3 regions of the Kitasatospora sp. NPDC101108 genome follow, and region 3 is predicted to be linked to each of the others. Evidence: predicted binding sites of a transcription regulator. Region 3 holds the regulator's gene; each other region holds the start of a gene.
The links. The regulator HrcA, encoded in region 3, represses chaperone genes, less so after heat shock. The targets are predictions, from matches to a motif close to TTNGCACTCNGNNNNNCNGAGTGCNAA.
Positions count from the first base shown of each region.

Region 1: a site for HrcA is predicted at 1,926-1,952, ahead of ACZ6Z8_RS10350 (FmdB family zinc ribbon protein). Genes of this name have one in related genera too.
Region 2: a site for HrcA is predicted at 1,591-1,617, ahead of groES (co-chaperone GroES). Genes of this name have one in related genera too.

Region 1 covers NZ_JBVJLM010000003.1:462,161-466,407, forward strand. Annotated here, with positions in the region: gene ACZ6Z8_RS10340 (potassium/proton antiporter) at 1-131, shown strand, start outside; gene ACZ6Z8_RS10345 (MFS transporter) at 462-1,838, shown strand; gene ACZ6Z8_RS10350 (FmdB family zinc ribbon protein) at 1,964-2,293, shown strand; gene ACZ6Z8_RS10355 (hypothetical protein) at 2,603-2,875, shown strand; gene mscL (large conductance mechanosensitive channel protein MscL) at 2,906-3,322, shown strand; gene ACZ6Z8_RS10365 (hypothetical protein) at 3,360-3,632, opposite strand; gene ACZ6Z8_RS10370 (sigma-70 family RNA polymerase sigma factor) at 3,778-4,247, opposite strand, start outside.
Region 2 covers NZ_JBVJLM010000034.1:7,673-11,919, forward strand. Annotated here, with positions in the region: gene groL (chaperonin GroEL) at 1-1,011, opposite strand, end outside; gene groES (co-chaperone GroES) at 1,144-1,449, opposite strand; gene ACZ6Z8_RS36855 (hypothetical protein) at 1,698-2,030, shown strand; gene ACZ6Z8_RS36860 (hypothetical protein) at 2,021-2,158, shown strand; gene ACZ6Z8_RS36865 (THUMP-like domain-containing protein) at 2,176-3,372, shown strand; gene ACZ6Z8_RS36870 (polysaccharide deacetylase family protein) at 3,348-4,247, opposite strand, start outside.
Region 3 covers NZ_JBVJLM010000002.1:653,490-657,736, forward strand. Annotated here, with positions in the region: gene ACZ6Z8_RS07820 (16S rRNA (uracil(1498)-N(3))-methyltransferase) at 1-457, opposite strand, end outside; gene dnaJ (molecular chaperone DnaJ) at 551-1,693, opposite strand; gene hrcA (heat-inducible transcriptional repressor HrcA) at 1,767-2,801, opposite strand; gene htpX (zinc metalloprotease HtpX) at 3,069-3,989, shown strand; gene pspAB (PspA-associated protein PspAB) at 4,022-4,247, shown strand, end outside.

The DNA of each region.
Region 1 (4,247 bases), on a different contig from region 3:
AGGCGACGATGCTGCGCGGCGGGGACGAGCTGCTGGTGGTCACCACGGACGAGGTGAGCGAGGCGGCGGAGCGGCGACTGCGGGCCGTGGACAAGGGCGGCAAGCTGGCCGGGTGGCTGAACGGGCGGTGACGGGGGGTGGCCGTTGGGACCGGTGTGGCCTGACGGGCCCGGTGGGGCACGGGTGGCCTGGCGGGCCCGGTGGGGCACGGGTGGTCTGGCGGAATCTACGCGCGTAACTGTATGCTGGTTCGACTACGCCGTATAACTACCGTTAGACCACCCCCAGCATCTGCCTGACGCAGAGTTGGCGCGACCGCTCGGCGGCCGCGGTCCGGCCCCGGCCCACCAGGCCCGGCCGGCCCGGTATCTACCCCGGTCGACGCGCGAGAGGACGACTCTCGGCGCCGTCGGGGCCACCCCATGCCCTGCCGCGCTACCAGGCAGCAGGAAGGACCGACCGTGACGGCCCGCCGAACGGTCGAGATCGCCGCCAACCCCACCCCGGACACCGCTCCGGACACCGCGGCCGGCACCCCCGACAGCGCGACAGCACCGGCCAAGGTCGGCTACGGCGCGCTGCTGCGCACGCCCGGCGCCTGGACGTTCCTGGCCCCGGCCTTCGTCGCACGGCTGCCCTACGCGATGCTCAGCATGGGCATCCTGATGCTCGTCGAGAACACCTACGGCTCGTACGGCACCGCCGGCACCGTCACGGCGATCGCCGCCGTCGCCCAGGCACTGATCGGCCCGCAGACCGGTCGGCTCGCCGACCGGTACGGGCAGCCCGCCGTGCTGGTCCCGACCGTCGCGGTGCACGCCGCCTCGGTCGGCCTGCTGATCGCGCTGGCCCTCGGGCACGCGCCGGTCTGGTGCCTGCTCCTGGCCGCCGTCCCGGCCGGCGCGAGCGTTCCGCAGATCGGCGCGATGGTCCGGGCCCGCTGGATCGCCACCATCGGCGCCGAGGGCGCCTCCGCCTCCTCGGCGGCCAAGGTGAGCACCGCGTTCGCCTTCGAATCGGTGACGGACGAGTTCACCTTCGTGATCGGCCCGATCCTGGCCGCCAAGATCGCCACCTCGGTCAGCCCGTCCGCCGCGCTGATCACCGAGGCCGCCCTGACCTTCGTCGGCGGCCTGGTCTTCGCCGCCCAGCGGCGCACCGCGCCGACCCGGACCGCCCCGCAGCCCGGCGCTCGGCGCGCCTCCGCGCTGGCCTCCCCCGGCGTCCGGCTGCTGGCCGGCGTGATCCTCGGGGTGGGGGCCGTGTTCGGCGGGATGCAGGTCTCGGTGAACGCCTTCGCCGACTCGGTCGGCCAGCACGGCGCCGCCGGCACCGTGTACGGGATCTTCGCCGGCGGCTCGATGGTGGCCGGCGTGCTCTACGGCGTCATCGCCTGGCGTCGGGCCGTCCGGCACCGGATGGTCATCAGCTACGCCCTGCTGGTGGTGGGCTGCTCGACGCTGTGGGCGATGCCCGACCTCGTCACGCTGTCGATCGCCGGACTGTTCTGCGGTCTGGCCATCGCCCCGACCCTGATCAGCGGCTACACCCTGGTCGAGACCCTGGTCGAGGACGGCGCCAAGACGGAGGCCTTCACCTGGCTGACCGGTGCCATCGGCCTGGGCCTGGCCGTCGGCTCGATGGTGGCCGGGCGGCTGATCGACTCCCACGGGCCGTCCGCCGGATTCCTGGTTCCGCTGGTCGGCGCCGGTCTGGGGCTGGTCGCGCTGGTGTCGATGCGGCACCTGCTGGTCGCGCCGGTCAGGAGCGGTCACGTGGTGGCGGGGTCCGGCGAGCGCGCCACCCCGGCGCAGCTGGTCGGCGCGGCCAAGGGCTGAGCGATCGGTCGGACGCGGCCCGTACCGGCTCATCTCACACCGGATTCGCTGGACTGATCCAACGGAATACCGCATCATTGACCATCGTTAGCACTCATCAGGCGAGAGTGCCAGGAGGAAGACAAGTGCCCACGTACCAGTACCAGTGCACCGAGTGCGGCAACGGCCTGGAGGCGGTGCAGAAGTTCACCGACGAGGCGCTGACCACGTGCCCCGAATGCCAGGGACGGCTCCGCAAGGTCTTCTCGGCCGTGGGCGTCGTGTTCAAGGGCTCGGGCTTCTACCGGACCGACAGCCGCTCGTCCTCCAGCAGCTCGGTGGGCGGGGGTTCGTCCGCCGGCTCCTCGACGTCGTCGTCGACCTCGGGTTCGTCGAGCGCTTCCGGCTCCTCGGGCTCGTCCGGTTCGTCGAGCACCTCCAGCTCGCCCAGCAGCCCGGCTCCGGCCGCGAGCTGAACTCGGCTCCCGGGGTTCCGGGAGTTCCTGAGGCTTCACGGAGAGGCCCGTCGGCCCCGCTTCGCGCGGGGGCGGCGGGCCTTTTCGCGTCCCGCGATGCCTGGGTGGAGGGGGTCTCCGTCAGTTCCCGGAGGTCGGACTCACTCGTGTGAGTGTATGAAGTTGTCCACAGGGGCGGGGTTGTCCACAGGCTGTGGGAACCGGCTTTCCGGCGGTGGCCCGAGCGCGCATCGTGTGGGTCACCGGGCGGTGACCCACCGCACGGCGTCCGACCGCACGTGACGACCGACCGAGTCCGGAGGTGCCCCGATGACGACCATGAGCCTGTCCGTTCCCCTGCCCGCGCCCACCGTGCCGCCGCGGCAGGAGGTGCCGAGTTTTCCGCCGATCCGGCGCGGGTGCGGCGGGTGGCACCGCTGGCGCCGGGCCGTCCGCCGCCGGGCCGGGGTGCCCGCGCTGGTCCTGCTCGCGGTGGCCGCGGCGCTGGCGTTCGGGCCCGCGCGAGCCGGACTGCCGCCGCCACCGGCGGGTGCGGTGGGCCGTACGGGTTGTCAATCCGGGAATCCGGAGGACCACCCGTGACCTCGGAACGACTTCGTCGTTCGAGGCGGCATGAAAGGCTTCAAGGAATTCCTGCTGCGTGGAAATGTCGTCGAACTCGCCGTCGCCGTGGTCATCGGCGCGGCCTTCACCAACATCGTCAACGCCTTCGTCAAGGGCGTGATCAATCCGATCGTCGGCGCGTTCGGGACGAAGGACCTGGCGTCCTACAGTTCCTGCCTCAAGGGGCCCTGCGAGGTGAGCGCCACCGGAGAGGTCACGTCCGGCGTCCTCATCCTGTGGGGATCGGTGCTCAGCGCCGCCCTGCAGTTCCTGATCACCGCCGCCGTCGTCTACTTCTTCCTGATCGTGCCGATGAACCGGATGGCGGCCAGGCGCAAGACCGTCGCCGAGGAGGCGGCCGAGGCCGAGGCCAAGGAGGTCCAACTGCTGACCGAGATCCGCGACGCGCTGGTCACGGCGCGCTAATCCCCCGGCCCCCGATCCCGTTTCCCCGGCCCAGGCCCTAATCCCCGTGGTGCGGCGGGCGCTGGCTCAGGTACCAGTCCAGCCCCCGCCCACCGCTCCCCCCGGCCCCGGGGCGGTCGCCCCAGCCGGCGTCGGTGTCGTCCCGGGACTGCTGGTCCAGCGGGTCGCGGAAGACCAGGCGGGCCTTGGCCGCGGCCGGGTCCTGCCCGCCACCGGCCTTCGGCTGCCGCTGGTCCCGCTCCTGCTCTCCCTGCCCCTGTTCTCCCTGTCCGTGTTCCTGCTGTCCGTGTTCCTGCCGCTGCTCGCTCACCCTGCCCACTCCCTGCCGGTCCCCTTGTTCATGTTCTGACCCGTCCCTCCAGCCTAAGAGGCCCGTGACACGCCGCGGGCCCCGGTGCGGAGCGCTCCGCATCAGGGCCCGGGTGGCGGTCGGCCTCGGCCGTCGGCCGCGGCCGTCAGGCGGCTTCGAAGCCCGCGTGGTCGGCGATCTTCTTCAGTTCGGCCAGCGCGTGCTTCTCGATCTGGCGGATCCGCTCACGGGTGAGGCCGTGCTGCTTGCCCACCTCGGTGAGGGTGCGCTCGCGGCCGTCCTCCATGCCGTAGCGGGAGCGGATGATCGAGGCCGTGCGGTCGTCCAGCCGCCCGATCAGGTCGTCCAGCTCCTCGCGACGGAGCATGACCATCACGGCATCCTCGGGGGACGTCGCCCCGGTGTCCTCCACCAGATCGCCGAACTGGGTCTCGCCCTCGTCGTCGACCGACATGTTGAGGCTGACCGGGTCCCGCGCCCAGTCGAGCACGTCCTTGATCCGGGCCTCGGTGGTGTCCAGCTCGGCCGCGATCTCGGCCGGCTCCGCCTCGCGGCCCAGCTCCTTGGACTTCTCACGCTGCACCCGGCGGATCCGGCCGAGCTCCTCGACCAGGT
Region 2 (4,247 bases), on a different contig from region 3:
ACCGGCACCGTCGACGATGGTGGTGTCGTCCTTGGTGATGGTCACGCGGCGGGCGGTGCCCAGCACGTCCAGACCGGCCTGGTCGAGCTTGAGGCCGACCTCCTCGGAGATGACCGTGCCGCCGGTCAGGACGGCCAGGTCGCCGAGGATCGCCTTGCGGCGGTCGCCGAAGCCCGGGGCCTTGACGGCGACGGCGTTGAAGGTGCCGCGGATCTTGTTCACGACCAGGGTCGACAGCGCCTCGCCGTCGACGTCCTCGGCGATGATCAGCAGCGGCTTCGAGGCACCGCTCTGCAGGATCTTCTCCAGCAGCGGCAGCAGCTCCTGGATGGAGGAGATCTTGCCCTGGTTGATCAGGATGTAGGGGTCCTCCAGGACCGCTTCCTGACGCTCCGCGTCGGTGACGAAGTACGGCGACAGGTAGCCCTTGTCGAACTGCATGCCCTCGGTGAAGTCCAGCTCCACGCCGAAGGTGTTCGACTCCTCGACGGTGATGACACCGTCCTTGCCGACCTTGTCGATCGCCTCGGCGATCAGCTCGCCGACCTGGGCGTCCTGCGCGGAGAGGGACGCGACGGCGGCGACGTCGTCCTTGCCCTCGATCTCGCGGGCGACGGACAGCAGGTGCTCGGAGACGGCGGCGACGGCCTTGTCGATGCCCTTCTTCAGGGCGGCCGGGCCGGCACCGGCGGCGACGTTGCGCAGACCCTCGTTGACCAGGGCCTGGGCCAGCACGGTGGCGGTGGTGGTGCCGTCACCCGCGACGTCGTTGGTCTTGGTGGCGACCTCCTTGACGAGCTGCGCGCCAAGGTTCTCGTACGGGTCGTCCAGCTCGACCTCACGGGCGATGGTGACACCGTCGTTGGTGATGGTCGGGGCGCCGAACTTCTTGTCGATGACGACGTTGCGGCCCTTGGGACCGATGGTCACCTTGACGGTGTCGGCCAGCTTGTTGACACCGCGCTCCAGCGAGCGGCGGGCGTCCTCGTCGAACTGCAGGATCTTCGCCATGTTCCCTATTCCCTCGGGGCTGCGGCCGGCCGACCGGCCGCCGAACTACGTGAACCAACAACCACGCCCCGGGCCCCTGTCACTTGGGACACGGATCCGGGGCGGGTCGGAACGTCTTACTTCTCGGTGCTGTTACTTCTCGATGATGGCGAGAACGTCACGAGCCGAGAGGACGAGGTACTCCTCGCCCTGGTACTTCACCTCGGTGCCGCCGTACTTCGAGTACAGGACGATGTCACCGACGGCGACGTCGAGCGGCAGACGCTGGCCGTCCTCGAAGCGGCCCGGGCCGACGGCCAGGACGACGCCCTCCTGGGGCTTCTCCTTGGCGGTGTCCGGGATAACCAGGCCGGAGGCCGTGGTGGTCTCGGCGTCGAGCGGCTGGACCACGATGCGGTCCTCGAGCGGCTTGATGGCAACCTTGCTGCTGGTGGTCACGTCCGAGCTCCCCTTCGGAGATTACGGGGTTTTCTAACGGGTAGGGGCGAACCTGCGGGCCTGCCGTCGCGGGGGTCAGACACACGTCTTCGCGTTAGCACTCCCCTACTGGGGAGTGCCAAGGACGACCATAGGCTGCCGTTAGCACTCCGTCAACCAGAGTGCCAACGGCGCGCCCGGCGGACTCGGGTAGCGGATGAGTAGCCGTACTCATGTGCGGGCCGCGGGCCCGCGGCAAGACTCCTGACATGACATCGATTCCGCTGCGCGTCGGCCCGTCCCGGCTCAAGGACGTGTCCCTCGCCCTGCTGGCAGTGCCCCTGCTCGGCGTCGTGCTCCCGTTCGCCGTCTTCTACCTCACCCTCTGCCTCGGCAGCGGTGCCGGCTCCGGGGACGACGGGGACGGGCGCATCTGGGCCTTCCTGGGCATCGGGATGATCGCCGGCCCGGTGGCCGCCCTCGCGGCGAGCGTCGTCGTGGCCGTGCGCAGCTGGCGGTCCGGCTACCGGTTCCTGACGGTCGCCGCCGTGATCTCGGCGTTCACGCCCGCGGTCACCGCCTCGGGTGTCCTGTGGCGCTGAGCCGGGCCGAGGACGCTCCTGCGCGTCCGCGGTTGCACTGGGCGGTGGACCTGCTGGTGGGCGCGGTGGCGATGGTGTCGCTGGTGGTGGCGGCCGTCCTGGCGTTGCTGCTCTGGCTGATCGACTGACCGGCGAGAATGAACTCGTGGACACCGAGAACCTCCAGCCCCTGCTGACCCCCGAGGGCCAGGCCCTGCTCGCCGAGCTGCGCGAGTTCGCCCCCGAGGAGGAGCTGGCCCTGGCCACCCGGCTGCGGCGGGAGCACCCGGCGGAGCTGGTGTCGGCGGCGTTCGGCCAGGCGCGGCTGCGGCAGCGGGCGCGGGCGAAGTTCGGGGCGGACGCCGACCTGATGTACTTCACGCCCAACGGCGTCGAGCAGTCCACCCGGCGCAGCGTGGCCGAGTGGCGGGCGCGCCGCTTCGCCGGGTTGGGCGTACGGCGGCTGGCGGACCTGTGCTGCGGCATCGGCGGGGACGTGCTGGCGCTGGCCCGGGCCGGGATCGAGGTGCTGGCCGTCGACAGGGACCCGGCGGCCTGCGCCGCCACCGCCGCCAACGCCGCCGCGCTGGGCCTGGCCGACCTGGTCGAGGTGGTCTGCGCGGACGTCGCCGAGGTGGACGTGACCGGCTACGACGCGGTGTTCACCGACCCGGCCCGGCGCACCTCGCGCGGCCGGGTGTTCGACCCGGAGGCGTACGCCCCGCCGCTCTCCTGGGCGATCGAGGCCGGACGGCGGACCCCGATCGGCGCCCTGAAGGTCGCCCCGGGCATCCCGCACGAGGCCGTTCCGGCGGACGCCGAGGCCGAGTGGGTGTCCGACCACGGGGACGTCAAGGAGGCGGTGCTCTGGTTCGGCACCGGGGCGGACCGCCCGCACCGCGCCACCCTGCTGCCGCAGGCCGCCAGCCTGACCGGCGGCGACCTGCCCGACCCGCCGGCCGGCCCGGTCGGGCGGTACCTGTACGAGCCGGACGGCGCGGTGATCCGGGCCCACCTGGTGGCGGAGGTGGCCGAGCAGGTCGGCGGCCGGCTGATCGACCCGAAGATCGCCTACCTGACCTCGGACCGGCTGGTCGCCACCCCGTACGCGCACGCCTTCGAGCTCACCGACGTGCTGCCCTTCCACATCAAGAAGCTGAAGGCGCTGCTGCGCGAGCGCGGGGTCGGCACGGTGGTGATCAAGAAGCGCGGGATGGCGATCACCCCGGAGGAGCTGCGCCGTCAGCTGAAGCCCTCCGGACCGACCACCGTCACGGTGATCCTCAGCCGCACCGACAACGGGCCGCTGATGATGCTGGGACAGCCGGTGCGGACGCCTCAGGAGGCCGGCGGCTGGATGTAGTCGTCCAGCCGGGCCACCGAGAAGCCCTGCTCCTGGATCCGGGCCAGCAGGTCCGCGAACATCTGGGTCATCGTGGCGCCCTTGAGCTCCTTGGGGCCGCGGAAGTGCGCCAGGATGATGTCGCCGGGCTTCAGCTTCTTGTCGCCCGCCTGGTACTGCATGTCGTGGATCTGCATCGACTCGCGCCAGAGCACGATCGCGCGCGGACCGCACTGCTGCACCGAGGTGTTGAGCGTCGGGGTGTTGGCGCCGTCGCCGAACGGCGGGCGGAACAGCAGCGGGGCGGTGCCGTACTGCTGGGTGAGCGCGGCCTGGTCCTCGCAGATCTCGGACTTCTGCTTGTCCGGCGGGAGCTTGCTCATCACCGGGTGGGTGACGGTGTGGTTCTGGATGTGGTTGCCGAGGGCCTGGAGCGGCTTGAAGTAGCCGTAGTCGTTCTTGACGATGTCCTTGGTCAGGAACATCGTGATCGGCACCTTGAGGTCGGTCAGCATCTCGACGAACTTCGGGTCCTTCTCGGCGCCGTCGTCGATGGTGATGAAGACGACCTTGTCGGTGGTCTTCACGTCGCTGAACACCGGTACGGCGCCGGTGCGTTCGAGCTTGACGGGCTTGTCGGCGGGCGGCGCGGGGGCCGGGGCCAGCGGCTTGAGGTTCCACTTCGCCCAGGCCGCGGCGTCGCCCTCGGCCGGGGCCGCGCCGGGCGTGGTGGCCGCGGCGCCCGGCGTGCCGCCACCGCCGGGCGGCTGGGACGCCGCCGACGCGGCCCCGGTCCCGGCCGGTGCGGCGGTGCCGCCGCCGTTGTCGCCGCAGGCGGTGGTGAAGGCCAGCAGCGCCAGCGCCCCCGCCGCGTACGCCCTGGTCCTGGTCCTGCT
Region 3 (4,247 bases):
CGGGGAAGCGCAGCCGGCGGGACTGCTTGCCCGCCTCCCGGGCGGTGGCCCGCCACTTGGCGAGCGCCTTCGCGCCGCGCTCGCCCTTCCACTGGGTGATGCACCGGGAGGCGGCCCAGGGGACCACCACGTCCACGCCGACCTCGGTCATGGTCTCCACGGCCAGCTCGCCGCGGTCACCCTTGGGCAGCGCCTGGACCACCACGATCCGCGGCACCGGCTCCGGCTCCCGCCGCACGGCCTCCACGGTGACGTCGATCGCGTCCTTGCCGAGCACCTCGGCGACGGTGCCGTCCACGCCCAGGCCCAGCCCGTCCGCCAGGGTCACCGCCTCGCCGGCCGTCAGCCGCTTCACCGCCGCCGCGTGCCGCCCCTCCGCGCCGTCGAGCCGCACCACGGCCCCGGGCGCGGCGGCGGCGATCCGCTCGGTCTCGACGACGAAGACGGGCGCGGTCATGAGGGGGACCTTTCCGGAAAGGGGCCTGCGGCCGAATGGGGACAACACGGAAGGGGTGCCGGGGAACCGCCCCCGGCACCCCTTCCGGGACGGCTACCGGCCGTTGAAGGCGTCCTTCAGGCGCGAGAACAGGCCCTGCTGGCCCGGCGCGAACTGGCCGGACGGCCGCTCCTCGCCGCGCAGCATGGAGAGCCGGCGCAGCAGCTCCTCCTGCTCGGCGTCGAGCTTGGTGGGCGTCTGCACCTCGACATGCACTATCAGGTCGCCGCGGCCGCCCCCGCGCAGGTGGGTGATGCCCCGGCCGTGCAGCGGGATCGACTGGCCGGACTGGGTGCCGGGCCGGATGTCGACCTCCTCCAGCCCGTCCAGGGTCTGCAGCGGCACCTGGGTGCCGAGCGCGGCCGCCGTCATCGGGATGGTGACGGTGCAGTGCAGGTCGTCCCCGCGCCGCTGGAAGACGCTGTGGGAGGTCTCGGCGATCTCGACGTACAGGTCGCCGGCCGGGCCGCCGCCGGGGCCGACCTCGCCCTCGCCGGCCAGCTGGATCCGGGTGCCGTTGTCCACACCGGCCGGGATCTTGACCGTCAGGGTGCGGCGGGCCCGCACCCGGCCGTCGCCGGCGCACTCGGGGCACGGGGTCGGCACGACGGTGCCGAAGCCCTGGCACTGCGGGCACGGACGGGAGGTCATGACCTGGCCCAGGAAGGACCGGGTGACCTGGGAGACCTCGCCCTTGCCGCGGCACATGTCGCAGGTCTGGGCGGAGGTGCCGGGGGCCGCGCCCTCACCGTTGCAGGTGGTGCAGGTGACGGCGGTGTCGACCTGGAGTTCCTTGGTGGTGCCGAAGGCGGCCTCCTCCAGGGTGATCTCCAGCCGGATCATGGCGTCCTGGCCGCGGCGGGTGCGCGAGCGCGGGCCGCGCTGGCCGGCCGCGGCGCCGAAGAAGGCGTCCATGATGTCGGAGAAGCCGAAGCCCGCCGCGCCGGCGCCGAAGCCGCCCGCGCCACCGCCGCCGCCGGGCGACAGCGGGTCGCCGCCGAGGTCGTAGACCTGGCGCTTCTGCGGGTCGGAGAGCACCTCGTAGGCGGCGTTGATCTCCTTGAACCGCTCCTGCGTCTTCGGGTCCGGGTTGACGTCCGGGTGCAGTTCGCGTGCCAGGCGCCGGAACGCCTTCTTGATCTCGTCCTGCCCCGCATCCCGTCGGACGCCGAGTACCGCGTAGTAGTCCGTGGCCACCAAATGCTCCGCTTGTTCCGCCTGTAGTAGTGCGACTGGACACCGCCGCCGGACATCCGGCGACGGCTGTTTGCTACGACTCGGCCAGGATCTGGCCCACGTACCGTGCCACCGCTCGCACCGCCCCCATTGTGCCCGGGTAGTCCATCCGGGTCGGACCGATCACACCCAGTTTGGCCACGCTCTCGTCGCCCGAACCGTAGCCGACCGAAACGACCGAGGTGGAATTCAGCCCTTCGTACGCGTTCTCCCGCCCGATCCGGACCGTCATCGCGGCGTCCGCGGTCTCACCCAGGAGGCGGAGCAGGACGACCTGCTCCTCCAGTGCCTCCAGCACCGGCTGGATGGTGAGCGGGAAGTCGTGCCCGAAGCGGGTCAGGTTGGCCGTGCCGGCCAGCATGATCCGCTCCTCGTTCTGTTCGGCGAGCGCCTCGAACAGCGTCGCCAGGACCGTACTGACGGTCGGCCGGTCGGCCTGCTCGAAGGCCGCCGGCAGCTCCTCCAGCAGGCCCGGGACGTCCGGCAGCCGCTGGCCGGCCGCCCGCGCGTTGATCCGCGACCGCAGGTCCGCCAGCACCGTCTCGCCGACCGTGCCCGGGCAGTCGATCATCCGCTGCTCGACCCGGCCGGTGTTGGTGATCAGCACCAGCATCACCTTGGCCGGGGCCAGCGCCACCAGTTCGATGTGCCGGACGGTGGAGCGGGTGAGCGAGGGGTACTGCACCACGGCGACCTGCCGGGTCAGCTGGGCGAGCAGCCGCACCGTGCGTCTGACCACGTCGTCCAGGTCCACGGCGCCGTCCAGGAAGTGCCGGATCGCCCGGCGCTCGGGGGAGCTCATCGGCTTGATCTCGGCGAGCCTGTCGACGAACAGCCGGTAGCCCTTGTCGGTGGGGATGCGCCCGGCGCTGGTGTGCGGCTGGTGGATGTAACCCTCCTCCTCCAGCGCCGCCATGTCGTTGCGGACCGTGGCCGGGGACACCCCCAGGTTGTGCCGCTCCACCAGGGCCTTGGAGCCCACCGGCTCCTCGGTGCCCACGTAGTCCTGGACGATCGCGCGCAGCACGGCGAGCTTGCGGTCGTCCAGCTGGCGGACCTCACCGGCCATGGGGCACGCACCTCCGTCTTCGCACGTTGTCCGTCTGTGATGCTGCGAGCCGCTCCTCGGACGGCCCCGACCTTGGCACTCTGCACGGACGAGTGCCAAAACCGTACCTGCCAGTGTACGGCCCGGGTCCTACCGCAGGAACGGCCCGGCCGGGGTGATCCTCCCCGCAGTTCCGGACGGCCGCCACGACACTCCGCGTGCGGGGGTGGTGCCCCGGGGCCGTCCGGGTGGCAGCATCGAAAGCGACGGTGAACGGAGGAGCAAGAGATGTCGAGCTCGGGCCAGCACACCCGCTTCGCACCCGACCGCGGCCTGACCAGCCGCATGGTCGCGACGATGTTCGTGATCGGGCTGCTGTACGTCGGTTTCACGGGCCTGCTGATCGCGCTGCTGCGCGGGGCCTGGCCGCTGATCGTGCTGATCTCCGGCGGGCTGTTCGTGGCCCAGTTCTGGTTCAGCGACAAGATCACCGAGCGGGCCATGGGCGCCCGGCCGGTGACCGAGGAACAGTTCCCCCAGCTGCACGGCACGATCGACCGGCTCTGCGCCCTGGCTGACATGCCCAAACCCCGCGTGGCGGTCGCCGACAACGACATGCCCAACGCCTTCGCCACCGGCCGCAACCCGCAGAACGCCGTGGTCTGCGTCACCACCGGCCTGCTGCGCCGGCTCGAACCGGAGGAGCTGGAGGGCGTCCTGGCGCACGAGCTGTCGCACGTCGCCCACCGGGACGTCGCGGTGATGACCATCGCCGGCTTCCTCGGGGTGCTCGCCGGGGCGATCACCCGGATCGCGATGTACGGCGGGTTCATCGGCGGCAACCGCAACAGCAACGACCAGAACGCGGCCATCGCGGCGCTGGTCATCCCGCTGGTGTCGATGGTCGTCTACGCCATCAGCTTCCTGCTCACCCGGCTGCTCTCCCGCTACCGCGAGCTGGCCGCCGACCGGGCCGCCGCCCAGCTCACCGGCCGGCCCAGCGCCCTGGCCTCCGCCCTCACCAAGGTGACCGGGCAGATCGCCGCCATCCCCACCGAGGACCTGCGCCGCTCCCAGCCCTACAACGCCTTCTACTTCGCCCCGGCGCTGAGCGCCCGGGAGACCGCCTCCCAGCTGTTCTCCACCCACCCGACGCTGGAGAAGCGACTGGCGCAGCTGGCGAAGATCTCCGAGCAGCTCGGCCGCTGACCCGTTCCGACCCCGTTCACGAAAGGACCGACGTGGGATTCCTGGACGCCCTGTTCGGCCGCACCAAGCCCGTCAAGCCCGACCTCGACCAGCTGTTCGGCGTACCGTCCGCCGCGCTCACCCTGGAGGCCGGGGCCGGGTTCCTGCCCACCGGGCTCGGCTCGGTCTGCTTCGCGGCCGTCGAGGGCGCGGCCTTCGTCCAGGTGGAGCAGCAGGTCCGGGCGCTGCTGGACGCCGACACCGAGCGCGGCGGCGTGC